Regions from separate parts of the Allobosea sp. 10L422 genome, predicted to be linked through region 1. Evidence: predicted binding sites of a transcription regulator. Region 1 holds the regulator's gene; the other holds the start of a gene.
What was found. The regulator HrcA, encoded in region 1, represses chaperone genes, less so after heat shock. The targets are predictions, from matches to a motif close to GTTAGCACTCNCNNNNNGNGAGTGCTAAC.
Positions count from the first base shown of each region.

Region 1 (6,034 bases):
CATTATAGCGATACGCGAAACCGGCCCAGTCGCGGCTCCGCAAGGCCCGCGTCATCGCGGGGTTCATCGCGATGAAGCGCAGCATCGCCTCGATCTGCGCGGTCACGCCCGTTGCCATGCTCGCGACCATATCGGTGGCCGAGGCGTAGCCCAGCGCGACCGCGTTGAAGCCCATGATCTGGCCGAGGCCCCAAGACGCCGAGCGATTGGCGAGCTCCTCGTGAATCGCCCGGGCGCGCTGCAGCACACTCAGACGGCCCGCACGCCCCTGATCGGCGTATTGAGAGGCGCGTTGCCAGCTCGGGATGGCGAGACCCTCCGCTTCCGCCCGCGCCAGCAGCGATGGCGCAGCCTCGCGCAGCAGCCGATGGAAGACATGCTTCTCGAACAGGAAGACGGGAGTGGCGCCGTCGGCCTCGAAGGCGCGACCATTGCTCTCGACCTCGACGACGGCGAGAGCTACGGCCGGCTCCAGCCCCTGTGTCTGGGCCAGCCGCGTGATCTCGTTGACGATGTCCTGCGTGAAATCGACCATAGGCTCCCCCCTCGATCAGTAACGCAGATTCGCGCCCGTCCGGTGTTCGTCGACACGCTGGGCGGTGGTCGCCTGAGCATTGCGCCAGAGCATGACGGCAAGCGCGATCAATATGATCCAGACTCCGCCCCTGGCACCCAGAAGGACCGGCAGGATCGTGGGCAGGGAGCTCCCCGCCTCGTCGGCAAGGGCCGCAGGCATGACCCAGTCCGTCACCGAAGAGGATTGCACGACCTGCGTTGCGGCTGCTTCGGCCTTGGTGGCCAACTGACCGGTCTTCTCGAAGAGGCCGGTTCGCGCATCCGTCAGCCCCAATACGCCGAACAGCGCGGTCGCGAGCGCGAGCCAGCGCCCGCGGTCGGTCAGCGCGATCGTCTGCGAGCCCTCCCGCTTCAGCTCCCGCGCCGTCTCGTTGCGCCGCTCCGGCCAGAGCGGCATCGGCTCCCCGTTCTGGAGCTGGAACCAGGTCCAGGCATCGACGATGCCCGTCGGCGGGATGCCGTTGGCCTGCTGGAAGGAGAAGACGGCCGTCATTGTCCGCAGCCCGTAATCGCCATCTTCGGTCCCGGGCGGATAGCCTTGCTTGTTCAGCAGCTTCTGGACGGCCTCGACCTTGTCGATGAAATCTGGATTGACGCCAGGACCGAGGGGCAGAAACTCGGGGAGGCCTTGCCCTCCATCGATCGCGCCGAGCACCCCGCGTTGCTCGTTCTCCAAAGCCTCCGTCGTGATCTGCTCGTCGGGTACGCCGAGCTGCAGAATGTTCGGCAGGAGGCCGCTGGCCGCAACCGGCACCCGCTCGGTTGGCCACCGAAAACCAAGCAGCCTGGACTTCGAATAGCTGGAGACCGTGACGCTGTCCCTCTGATTGCCGCCGAGCACGAACAAGTGCTCGTCATCCTCGCGCAGGAAAAAGCCGACATGCCCGTAAGAGCTGTTCGCCTCGTTGCGCGAGAGCACCACGATGCAGCCTTCGCGTGGCTCTTCGAGCTTCGCACCGAGGTTGAGATAGCTGCGGGCCATCAGCGAGCGGCTCGACGCGTAGCCGGAAAGCACGAGGCAGGCACCGACGAAAGCCGCACACCACGCCTGTTCGTCGCTGCGGACCTGACCGTGCCCCGACAGGCGGAACATCTCCAAGATCCGCGGTTCCGCGGCTGCGCCCTTGTATTCGGAGATGCCTCGGAGGGTGTTCGCAATCAGCAACCAAGGAGACAGAATCATCGCCTCACGCAACCATTGGTTGCATGATCAATGCATATACGCCGCCTCAACGCAATGCCGTAGCGGCAACTGCGTTAATGCGAGAGGCTCCCGAGAGCGCCGGCCACTGCCCGGCGCCTCGTCTCCTCAGCCGTAGGGGAACCTTCCGTCAGCCCTCGGCCTGAGCCGCGCCGCGGATATAGGGCTCGACAGCGCCCTTGAGCGTGATCGTCATCGGGCGGCCGAAGCGGTCCTTGGCGGCGCCGGCCGCGACCTTCACCCAGCCTTCGGAGACGCAATATTCCTCGACATTGGTCTTCTCGACGCCCTTGAAGCGGATCCCGATGTCGCGCGCCAGCACCTCGGCGTCGTAAAACGGGCTGTCCGGGTTGACGGAGAGGCGGTCGGGAAGCTGGTCTGACATGGCTCTGGCCTTGGATGTTCGGGCGCGAACGGGTCGCTTTCGCGCGCAGAGGTAGCCTCATCCGCGCCGGAAGCCAAATCCGTCTTCAAAAGTCAGAGCAGGATCGCGAAAAAACGGTTCTCACTATTTTTGCACCCTGCTCTCGCCTCAACGCTCGCCGTCGAGCAGGCTGCCGACCACCTTGGCGGTGTAGTCGACCATCGGGACGATGCGGGCATAGTTCAGGCGCGTCGGGCCGATGATGCCGACGACGCCGACGATGCGCTGCTCGGCATCGCGGAAGGGCGCCGCCACCATCGAGGAGCCCGACATCGAGAACAGCTTGTTCTCCGAGCCGATGAAGATGCGCACGCCATCGCCGTCCTCCGCCCGCGACAGAAGATCGATCATGTCGGTCTGGGTCTCGAGATCGCCGAAGAGCAGGCGGATGCGCTCGAGATCCTCCTGCGCCTTCAGATCCTCGAGCAGGTTAGCCTGGCCACGGACGATCAGATGGCGGTCGCTGCTCGGGCCCGACGAGGTGGCGATGCCGTTCTCGACGAGGCGCGCAGTCAGCGCATCGAGCTCGCGCTCCATCTGCGAGCGCTGGGTCGCGATCTCGCCCCGCAGCTCGGCGAGCGTCTTGCCGATGATGCGGGCGTTGAGGAAGTTCGCCGCCTCGCTCAGCGCCGAGGCCGGCAGGCCGGGCGGCAACGCCAGCAGGCGGTTCTCGACGGTGCCATCGTCCGCGACCAGAACGACCAGCGCACGGGCGGGATCGAGCCGGACGAACTCGATGTGCTTGAGCCTTGGGTCGGCCTTGGTGGTGACGACGACGCCGGCGCCGCGCGACAGGCCGGAGAGGAGCGCCGAGGCTTCGGTCAGCGTCTGGTCGAGGCTGCGGTTGGTTGCGGCAGCCCTGATCTGCGCCTCGATGCGCTTGCGCTCGTCGGAGGTGAGATTGCCGACCTCCATCATCGCATCGACGAAGAAGCGCAGGCCTCTTTCTGTCGGAAGTCGCCCCGCAGAGGTATGCGGCGCGTAGATCAGCCCGGCCAGCTCCAGATCGGTCATGACGTTGCGCACCGTCGCGGGCGAGAGCGACATCGGCAGCAGGCGGGCAATGTTGCGCGAGCCGACCGGCTCGCCGGTCGCCAGGAAGCCGTCGACGATCTGGCGGAAGATCTCGCGCGAGCGCTGATCGGTCTCGACCAGGCTGCTGATCGTCTCGGGGCGGGGGGTATGGGCGCTCATGAACCTTTACGGGCGAACCGTTCCTCCATCCTATTGTCGTCATACGATGCGCATGGATCAAGGGGCGGAAAGGCTCCTGCCTTGCCGTACCGGGCGGGAGAGCCTAAAAGCCGCCACTTCTCCGCAAGACAGGATCATTTCATGCGACCCTCCAAACGCGCCGCCGACGAGATGCGCAAGGTCACGCTCGAACGCGGCGTGGTGCGCTATGCCGAGGGCTCCTGCATGGTGACGTTCGGCGAGACCAAGGTGCTGTGCGCCGCGACTGTCGAGGAAAAGGGGCCGCCGTGGCTGCGCGGGACCGGCAAGGGTTGGGTCACCGCCGAATATTCGATGCTGCCGCGCGCCACGCATGAGCGCACGCGCCGCGAGGTCACCTCCGGCAAGCCCTCCGGCCGCACGCAGGAGATCCAGCGACTGGTCGGGCGCTCGCTTCGCGCCGTCGTCGACCTGACTGCGATCGGCGAGCGCCAGATCGTCGTCGACTGCGACGTGCTGCAGGCCGATGGCGGCACACGCACTGCCTCGATCACAGGCGCCTGGGTCGCCCTGCACGATGCGCTGAAGTGGATGGAAGGCCGCGGGCTCCTCAAGGGTACCCACCCGCTGAAGGACCATGTCGCCGCCGTCTCCTGCGGCATCGTCGCCGGCAACCCGGTGATCGATCTCGACTATGTCGAGGATTCCGGCGCGCAGACCGATGCGAATTTCGTCATCACCGGCGCAGGCGGCCTCGTCGAGGTGCAGGGCACGGCAGAAGGCGCGCCCTTCTCGGAGGACGAGCTGCTCGCGCTGCTCAAGCTCGCCAAGGGCGGCGTTTCCAAGCTCGTCGCGCTGCAGAAGGCGGCGGTAGCCTGATCGATTGATCGCATAGACAACGAAACAACGCCGTCATTCCGGACTTGGCGAAGCGGAGATCCGGAATCCATCGTAGAGCTTCGGCGCCTTTCGATGGATCCCAGCTCAAGCCCGGGATGACGAGGCGGATACGAGAAAACCGATGTCGAACCACCGCCTCCTCACCGGCAAGGTCGTGATCGCGACCCACAACCAGGGCAAGCTGCGCGAGATGCGCCAGCTATTGGCTCCCTACGGCATTGAGCTCGTCTCGGCCGGAGAGCTCGGCCTGCCCGAGCCGGTCGAGGACGGCACCATGTTCTCGGAGAATGCGGCGATCAAGGCGGTGGCCGCCACCAAAGCGAGCGGGCTACCGGCGCTCTCCGACGACTCGGGCGTTTGCATCGATGCGCTCGACGGTGCGCCCGGCCTGTTCTCGGCCAACTGGGCCGGGCCGGGCAAGGATTTCGCCCCGGCGATCGCACGCGTGCAGATGGAGCTGGCCAAGCGCGGTGCCGCCACGCCCGACAAACGCAGGGCGCATTTCGTCTCGGCGCTGGTCATCGCCTGGCCGGACGGCCATCAGGAATTGTTCGAGGGGCGCGTCTTCGGCACGGTCACTCATGAGGCCCGTGGCGCGGGCGGCTTCGGCTACGACCCGATCTTCCTCCCCGATGGCCAGGGCAAGACTTTCGGCGAGATGACGGCGGACGAGAAGCACGGCATCCCGGCCGATGGCTCGCCCGGCCTGTCGCATCGGGCGCGCGCGTTCCATGTGCTTGCCGCCGCCTGCCTGAGGAAATCGGCGTGAGTGCCGCGGCCGCCCTGTCGGAGCGGCCCACCGCCTCGCATCCGACTGCGGATGCGGGCTTTGCCGTCTATGTGCATTGGCCATTCTGCCTGGCCAAATGCCCCTATTGCGACTTCAACTCGCATGTACGCCTGCAGCCGCCGGATCAGGCCCGGTACATCGCCGCCTTCCACCGCGAGATCGCGCATCGCGCCGCGCTGGCGCCGGGCCGCACGGTCTCCTCGATTTTCTTCGGCGGCGGCACGCCCTCGCTGATGGAGGGCCGCACGGTCGGGGCGATCCTCGACGCGATCGGCGAGCACTGGACGGTCGATCCGAATTGCGAGGTGACGCTGGAGGCGAACCCGACCAGCGTCGAGGCCGGCCGCTTCCGTGACTTCCGGGCGGCAGGCGTCAACCGTGTCTCGCTCGGGGTGCAGGCGCTGAACGATGCCGATCTCAAGGCGCTCGGCCGAATGCATTCGGCCGAGGAAGCGCTCGCGGCCGTCGCTATCGCACGCAAGTATTTCGAGCGCTATTCCTTCGATCTGATCTATGCCCGCTCGCCGGCGCAGACGCCGGCGCTCTGGCGCGCGGAGCTGGAGCTGGCGATCAGCCACGCGGCCGAGCACCTCTCGCTCTACCAGCTCACCATCGAGCCCGGCACCGCCTTCGAGCGGCTGTTCCGGGCCGGCAAGCTCGCCATCCCCGACCATGATGCGGGTGCGGCGCTCTACGAGACAACGCAGGAGATCACGGCCAAGCACGGCCTGCCGGTCTACGAGATCTCCAACCACGCCCGGCCGGGCGCGGAATGCCGCCACAATCTTGTCTACTGGCACTATGGCGAATATGCCGGCGTCGGCCCCGGCGCCCATGGCAGGCTGGTGACGGCGCAAGGGCGGATGGCGCATTCGACCGAGAAGCGGCCGGAAATCTGGCTGGAACGGGTCGCGGCCGAGGGTCAGGCCCTGGTCGAGGACGAGCGCCTGAGCGAGGAATCGCAGGGCGA
Region 1 is NZ_JBFTJI010000008.1:130,208-136,241, forward strand. Features, by position in the region: gene AC1DEZ_RS17080 (N-acetylmuramidase domain-containing protein) at 1-535, opposite strand, end outside; gene AC1DEZ_RS17085 (C40 family peptidase) at 551-1,759, opposite strand; gene AC1DEZ_RS17090 (DUF3297 family protein) at 1,908-2,162, opposite strand; gene hrcA (heat-inducible transcriptional repressor HrcA) at 2,310-3,395, opposite strand; gene rph (ribonuclease PH) at 3,537-4,253, shown strand; gene rdgB (RdgB/HAM1 family non-canonical purine NTP pyrophosphatase) at 4,396-5,043, shown strand; gene hemW (radical SAM family heme chaperone HemW) at 5,040-6,034, shown strand, end outside.

Region 2 (6,034 bases), on a different contig from region 1:
CCGGCATGCTGGTCATGGTCTGGCCGCGGTTGCAGGGCCATGTCAGCGGCGCCAGCCTCGGCGTCGCCACGGCGCTGTTCTCGGCGGTGAGCTACGCCTTCAACCTGATCCTGCTGCGGCGCATCGCGGTCCGGGAGCACCCCACGGTCATCGTCGCCTTCCAGAATATCGGGCCGGCGCTGTGCCTCGCCGTCCCGGCATTCCTCGCCTTCGTGCCGATGACATTGGCGGATCTCGCGATCTATCTCTTCGCCGGTGCGCTGGGCGTCGCGGGCCATCTCACGCTTACCTCGGCCTATGCCAAGGCTGCGGCGTCCCGGCTGGCGGCCATCGAATATACCGCCCTGATCTGGGCGAGCCTGCTCGGCTTCTTCCTCTTCGGCGAGGTGCCGCTCTACACGACCTATCTCGGAGCGCTCCTGATCGTGGCCGGCGCCGGCGCGGTCAGCCGGCGCTAGCTTTCGCCGGAAACACCATGCAGGTTTCGGTGCCGTGCGCGAGCAACTTGCCGCGCTCGTCGCGCAGATTGCCTTCCGTCGTGATGACGGAACCGCCACGATGGATCAGCCTGCCTTCGCAGCGCACCGTGCCGGAATCCGGCATCACCGGCCGGACATAGTTCAGCTTCATCTCGAGCGTGGTGTAACCCTCGCCCGGCTTGAGCGTGGAATGGGCGGCGCAGGCCATGGCGGAATCGAGGATCGTCGCGGTCCAGCCGCCATGGATCGTACCGAGCGGGTTGAAGAAGCGCGGGGACGGCCTGCCGACAAAGACGACCCGCCCTTCATCCGCCTCCACCAGATCGAAATCCATGGTCCCGGCGAAGGGCGGGGCCGGGTGCCTGCCGTCGATGATGCCGCGCAGGAAGCTCAGGCCATCGCCCGCGACCAGCACCTCGCGGGACACCACTCCGAACGTTCGATCCATGACCACCCCTCAATTCGTGTAACTGCACGATAGAGAAAGCACGTTGAATGCGTCAACAGAGCCAACGGGAATCGTGCGGAAGGAGCCTCGATATCTCAACGCGGATCGCGCGCGGCGCGGCGCAGCGCCTTCAGCCCGTCGCGGGTCTCGCGCCAGCGCTCCTCGCCGAAGCCGCCTTCGATCTTGTCCTGCGCCGACCGCCAGAAGGGGATGGCAGCCTCGATCGCCGCCCTGCCCTTCTGCGTCACCGCATAGACAGCGGCACGACCGCGGCAGTCGACCGGCTCGACCATGCCCTCGGCGGCAAGGAGCTGGAGATTGCGGGTCAGCGACGTCCGCTCCAGGGCAAAGCGCTCGGCCAGCTCGGTGATCGACTTCCAATGTCCGGTGCTCAGCGCCGAGAGCAGCACGAACTGGGTGATCTTCAACCCGCTCGGCCGCATTGCCTCGTCATAGGCACGGGTGACGGCGCGGGCCGTCATCCGGACATGCAGCGCCACGCAGGATCGGGCGATATCGTCGAGGCGCGGATCGGGCGCAGGCGGGGGAGGGAGTGTCGTCATTCAGCCATCTTAGCGTGTTCTAGCGCGTGCGGCAGCTGGAAGGCGAAGGGCTGCGGTGCCGCATCCGGCGACGTTCACTTTGTTGTCGCAGGCTTCCTTGACTCTCCGGGACCCCGAGCCTATCTCCCCGCCATCTGTTAGCACTCTCATTCGCTGACTGCTAACAGCCTCCCCCGGGTGTCCATCAGCGGCGCCCGAACCGAATAAGACCGAGAGGAAGACAGAACCATGAAGTTCCGTCCGTTGCATGACCGCGTCGTGGTCCGCCGCCTTGACAGCGAAGAGAAGACCAAGGGCGGCATCATCATCCCCGAGACCGCCAAGGAAAAGCCCCAGGAGGGCGAGGTCATCGCCGTCGGCTCCGGCGCGCGTGACGAGGCCGGCAAGCTCGTTGCCCTCGACGTCAAGAAGGGCGACCGCGTCCTGTTCGGCAAGTGGTCGGGCACCGAGGTCAAGATCGATGGTCAGGACCTCCTGATCATGAAGGAATCCGACATCATGGGCGTCGTCGGCTGATAGCCGCCTGACCGCTTTCTCAACTTTTCAATTTCAGTCCAAGGAGTAGCTCTCATGGCTGCCAAAGACGTCAAATTCGGCACTGAAGCCCGCGACAAGATGCTGCGCGGCGTGGATGTCCTCGCCAATGCCGTGAAGGTCACGCTGGGTCCGAAGGGCCGCAACGTCGTGATCGAGAAGTCGTTCGGCGCTCCGCGCATCACCAAGGACGGCGTCACCGTCGCCAAGGAGATCGAGCTTTCCGACAAGTTCGAGAACATGGGCGCCCAGATGGTCCGCGAAGTCGCTTCGCGCCAGAACGACCATGCCGGCGACGGCACCACCACCGCCACCGTTCTCGCCCAGGCGATCGTCCGTGAAGGCGCCAAGTCGGTTGCGGCCGGCATGAACCCGATGGACCTGAAGCGCGGCATCGACCTCGCTGTCGAGGCCATCGTCGCCGATCTCAAGAAGAACTCGAAGAAGGTCACCTCGAACGCGGAAGTCGCGCAGGTCGGCACCATCTCGGCCAACGGCGACTCGTCGGTCGGCGAGATGATCTCGAAGGCCATGCAGAAGGTCGGCAACGAGGGTGTCATCACCGTCGAGGAAGCCAAGACCGCCGAGACCGAGCTCGACGTCGTCGAGGGCATGCAGTTCGACCGTGGCTACCTCTCGCCGTACTTCATCACCAACTCCGAGAAGATGGTCGCCGAGCTCGACGACCCCTACATCCTCGTCTTCGAGAAGAAGCTGTCCTCGCTCCAGGCGATGCTGCCGATCCTCGAGGCCGTCGTTCAGACCGGCAAGCCGCTCCTCATCATCGCCGAGGACGTCGAGGGCGAGGCTCTGGCCACGCTCGTCGTCAACAAGCTCCGTGGCGGCCTGAAGGTCGCGGCCGTCAAGGCTCCGGGCTTCGGTGATCGCCGCAAGGCCATGCTCGAGGACATCTCGATCCTGACCGCCGGCCAGATGATCTCGGAAGACCTCGGCATCAAGCTCGAGACCGTGACGCTCAACATGCTCGGCCGCGCCAAGCGCGTGCGCATCGAGAAGGAGAACACCACGATCATCGACGGCGCCGGCAAGAAGAAGGACATCGAGGCTCGCGTCGGCCAGATCAAGGCCCAGATCGAGGAGACCTCCTCGGACTACGACCGTGAGAAGCTCCAGGAGCGTCTGGCCAAGCTCGCCGGCGGCGTCGCGGTCATCCGCGTCGGCGGCGCGACCGAGGTCGAGGTCAAGGAGAAGAAGGACCGCGTCGACGATGCTCTGAACGCGACCCGCGCTGCGGTCGAAGAAGGCATCCTTCCCGGCGGTGGCGTTGCGCTCCTGCGCGCCCTGTCCTCGGTCAAGGGCATCAAGACCCAGAACGACGACCAGAAGACCGGCGTCGAGATCGTCCGCAAGGCGATCGCCGCTCCGGCCCGCCAGATCGTCGACAACGCCGGCGATGACGGCGCGGTCGTGATCGGCAAGCTGCTCGAGTCGAAGGACTACTCCTACGGCTACAACGCCCAGACCGGCGAGTACGGCGATCTGGTCAAGGCTGGCATCATCGACCCGACCAAGGTCGTGCGCACGGCGATCCAGGACGCGGCTTCGATCGCGGGCCTGCTGATCACCACCGAGGCGATGGTCGCCGACCTGCCGAAGAAGGACGCCCCGATGCCCCCGATGGGCGGCGGCGGCATGGGCGGCATGGACTTCTGAGGAAGTCCAGGCGCTCAAGCGCTTTGACTGCCGAAACCGGGCACGCCCGGTTTCGGTGGCGGCATGGACTTCTGATCCACCGCTCCCGGCGAGACCACGGAAGGCCCGGCGCAAGCCGGGCCTTCTGCGTTTCACGGCGCCGTCATCCACCGCCATCCAGCCGTCGCCTGATGCATGCACCCAACCGCGGTCAATTCATTCGCGTACCCTGGGAGGCATCATGCCGACACGCCGCTCAGTCCTCGCCGGCCTTGCCGCCACGACCGCCGTCCCTGCTTTCGCGCAGGCGCCGGACTGGCGACAGAGCATCAAGGAGGTGCGCTTCGGCGTCTCTTCCGCCGAGAACGAAGCGGGTGCCGTCGCCCGCACCCAGCCGATGGTCGACTACCTATCGCAGCGTCTCGGCGTGCCCGTGCGGTTCTTCCGAGTTTCGGACTATGCCGGTCTTGTCGAGGCGATGCGGGCCGATCAGGTCGACTTCGCCCGGTTCGGGCCCGCGGTCTACGCGCTCGGGCGCCGCGTGCTGGGCGACAAGCTCCAGCCGCTGCTCCGCGATGTCGATAACCACGGGCAGGAGGGGTACTATTCGGTGCTGCTGGTCCGCGCGGAGAGCCCCTACCAGAACCTTGCCGATCTCAAGGGCAAGGTCATGGCCTTCGCCGATCCGAACTCGACCTCCGGATACGCCTTCCCCGCCTATTTTCTGCGCAAGCAAGGTTTCGACCCGAAAGCTCATTTCAGCGGCACGGTCTTTTCCGGCGGGCACGACAACTCCGTATTGGCGCTGGTGCGGGGCCAGTTCGACGTCGTCGCGACCTATCAGGTCAATACCGAGTCCGGCGTCGCCCAGCGCCTCGCCCAACGCGGCATGATCCAGGCCGGCTCGACCCGCGTGCTCTGGACCTCGCCACTGATCCCCTCCAGCCCGTTTTCGACGCGCGCCAACCTGCCGCAGGGTCTCAAGGACGACTTCGTCGCCGCGATGAGCGCGATGAAAGAGGCCGCTCCGGACGTCTGGAAGACCTTCACCGACGGCCATGTCTCGCGCTATGCGCCCGCGCGCCATGAGGATTATCTTGACGTCATCGCCGTCACCGAAGAGCTGGAGGCTCAGCGCAAGGCGCGGAGCGGCTGAGGCCTTTCCGAGCCACCCGCAAGCTCCCCAAGCCCGCCATGGCATTGCCATGCGTTTGTCGCCGTGCCTGATGAAAATGCGGGCAGTGTCCCTCGGGTCGCCCCTGGCCTATACAGGCGACAAGCGATCCCCGGCGGGATCGCGCGCATAAATTGCATGTCGTAGGGAGATGCAGATGAAAAAGTCCCACTTCCTCTCCGGCGTCGCGCTGGCCGCTACGCTGTTCCTCTCGGCCCAGGCCGCCCAGGCCGACATCACGATCGGCCTCATCGCGCCGCTGACCGGCCCTGTCGCCGCCTATGGCGATCAGGTGAAGAACGGTGCCCAGACCGCCGTCGACGTCATCAACAAGAATGGTGGCGTGCTCGGCGAGAAGCTCGTGCTGAAGCTCGCCGACGATGCCGGCGATCCCAAGCAGGGCGTCTCATCCGCCAACCTCCTCGTCGGCGAGAAGGTCAAGTTCGTGGTGGGTCCGGTGACCTCGGGCGTCGCCATGGCGGTTTCCGACGTGCTCTCCGAAAGCGGCGTGCTGATGGTGACGCCGACCGCAACCTCGCCGGCCCTGACCACGCGCGGCCTGACCAATGTCTTCCGGACCTGTGGCCGTGACGACCAGCAGGCGGAGATCGCCGCCGCCTATGTCCTGAAGAACCTGAAGGACAAGAAGATCGCGATCGTCCACGACAAGGGCACTTACGGAAAGGGCCTCGCCGACGCCTTCCAGAAGGGCATCAATGCCGGCGGGCTCAAGGAAGTCGTCGCGCTGACCGTCAACCCCGGCGACAAGGATCTCTCGGCCGTCGTGACGCGCCTCAAGGCCGCCAATGTCGATCTGATCTATTTCGGTGGCTACCACCCCGAGGGTGGCCTGCTCTCGCGCCAGCTCGCCGATGCCGGCGTCAAGGCCACGATCATCGGCGGCGAGGGTCTCTCCAACACGGAGTTCGCGGCGATCGGCGGCGATCACGCCACGGGCACGCTCTTCACCAACGCCACCGACGCGCTGAAGAACCCGGACTCGGCCCAGGCGGTCGCCGCGCTGAAGGAGAAGGGCATTCCGCCGGAGGCCTTCACGCTCAACGCCTATGCCGCGGTCGAGGTGCTCAAGGCCGCCATCGAGAAGGCCGGCAAGCCGGGCGACGCAAGCGGCGCCGCCAAGGCCTTGCAGGCGGGCACGCCCGTCAAGACGGCCATCGGCACG
Region 2 is NZ_JBFTJI010000006.1:69,378-75,411, reverse strand. Features, by position in the region: gene AC1DEZ_RS13790 (DMT family transporter) at 1-458, shown strand, start outside; gene AC1DEZ_RS13785 (PaaI family thioesterase) at 445-927, opposite strand; gene AC1DEZ_RS13780 (MarR family winged helix-turn-helix transcriptional regulator) at 1,023-1,490, opposite strand; gene groES (co-chaperone GroES) at 1,719-2,006, shown strand; gene groL (chaperonin GroEL) at 2,061-3,698, shown strand; gene phnD (phosphate/phosphite/phosphonate ABC transporter substrate-binding protein) at 3,919-4,833, shown strand; gene AC1DEZ_RS13760 (branched-chain amino acid ABC transporter substrate-binding protein) at 5,009-6,034, shown strand, end outside.
Region 2: a site for HrcA is predicted at 1,627-1,655, ahead of groES (co-chaperone GroES). Genes of this name have one in related genera too.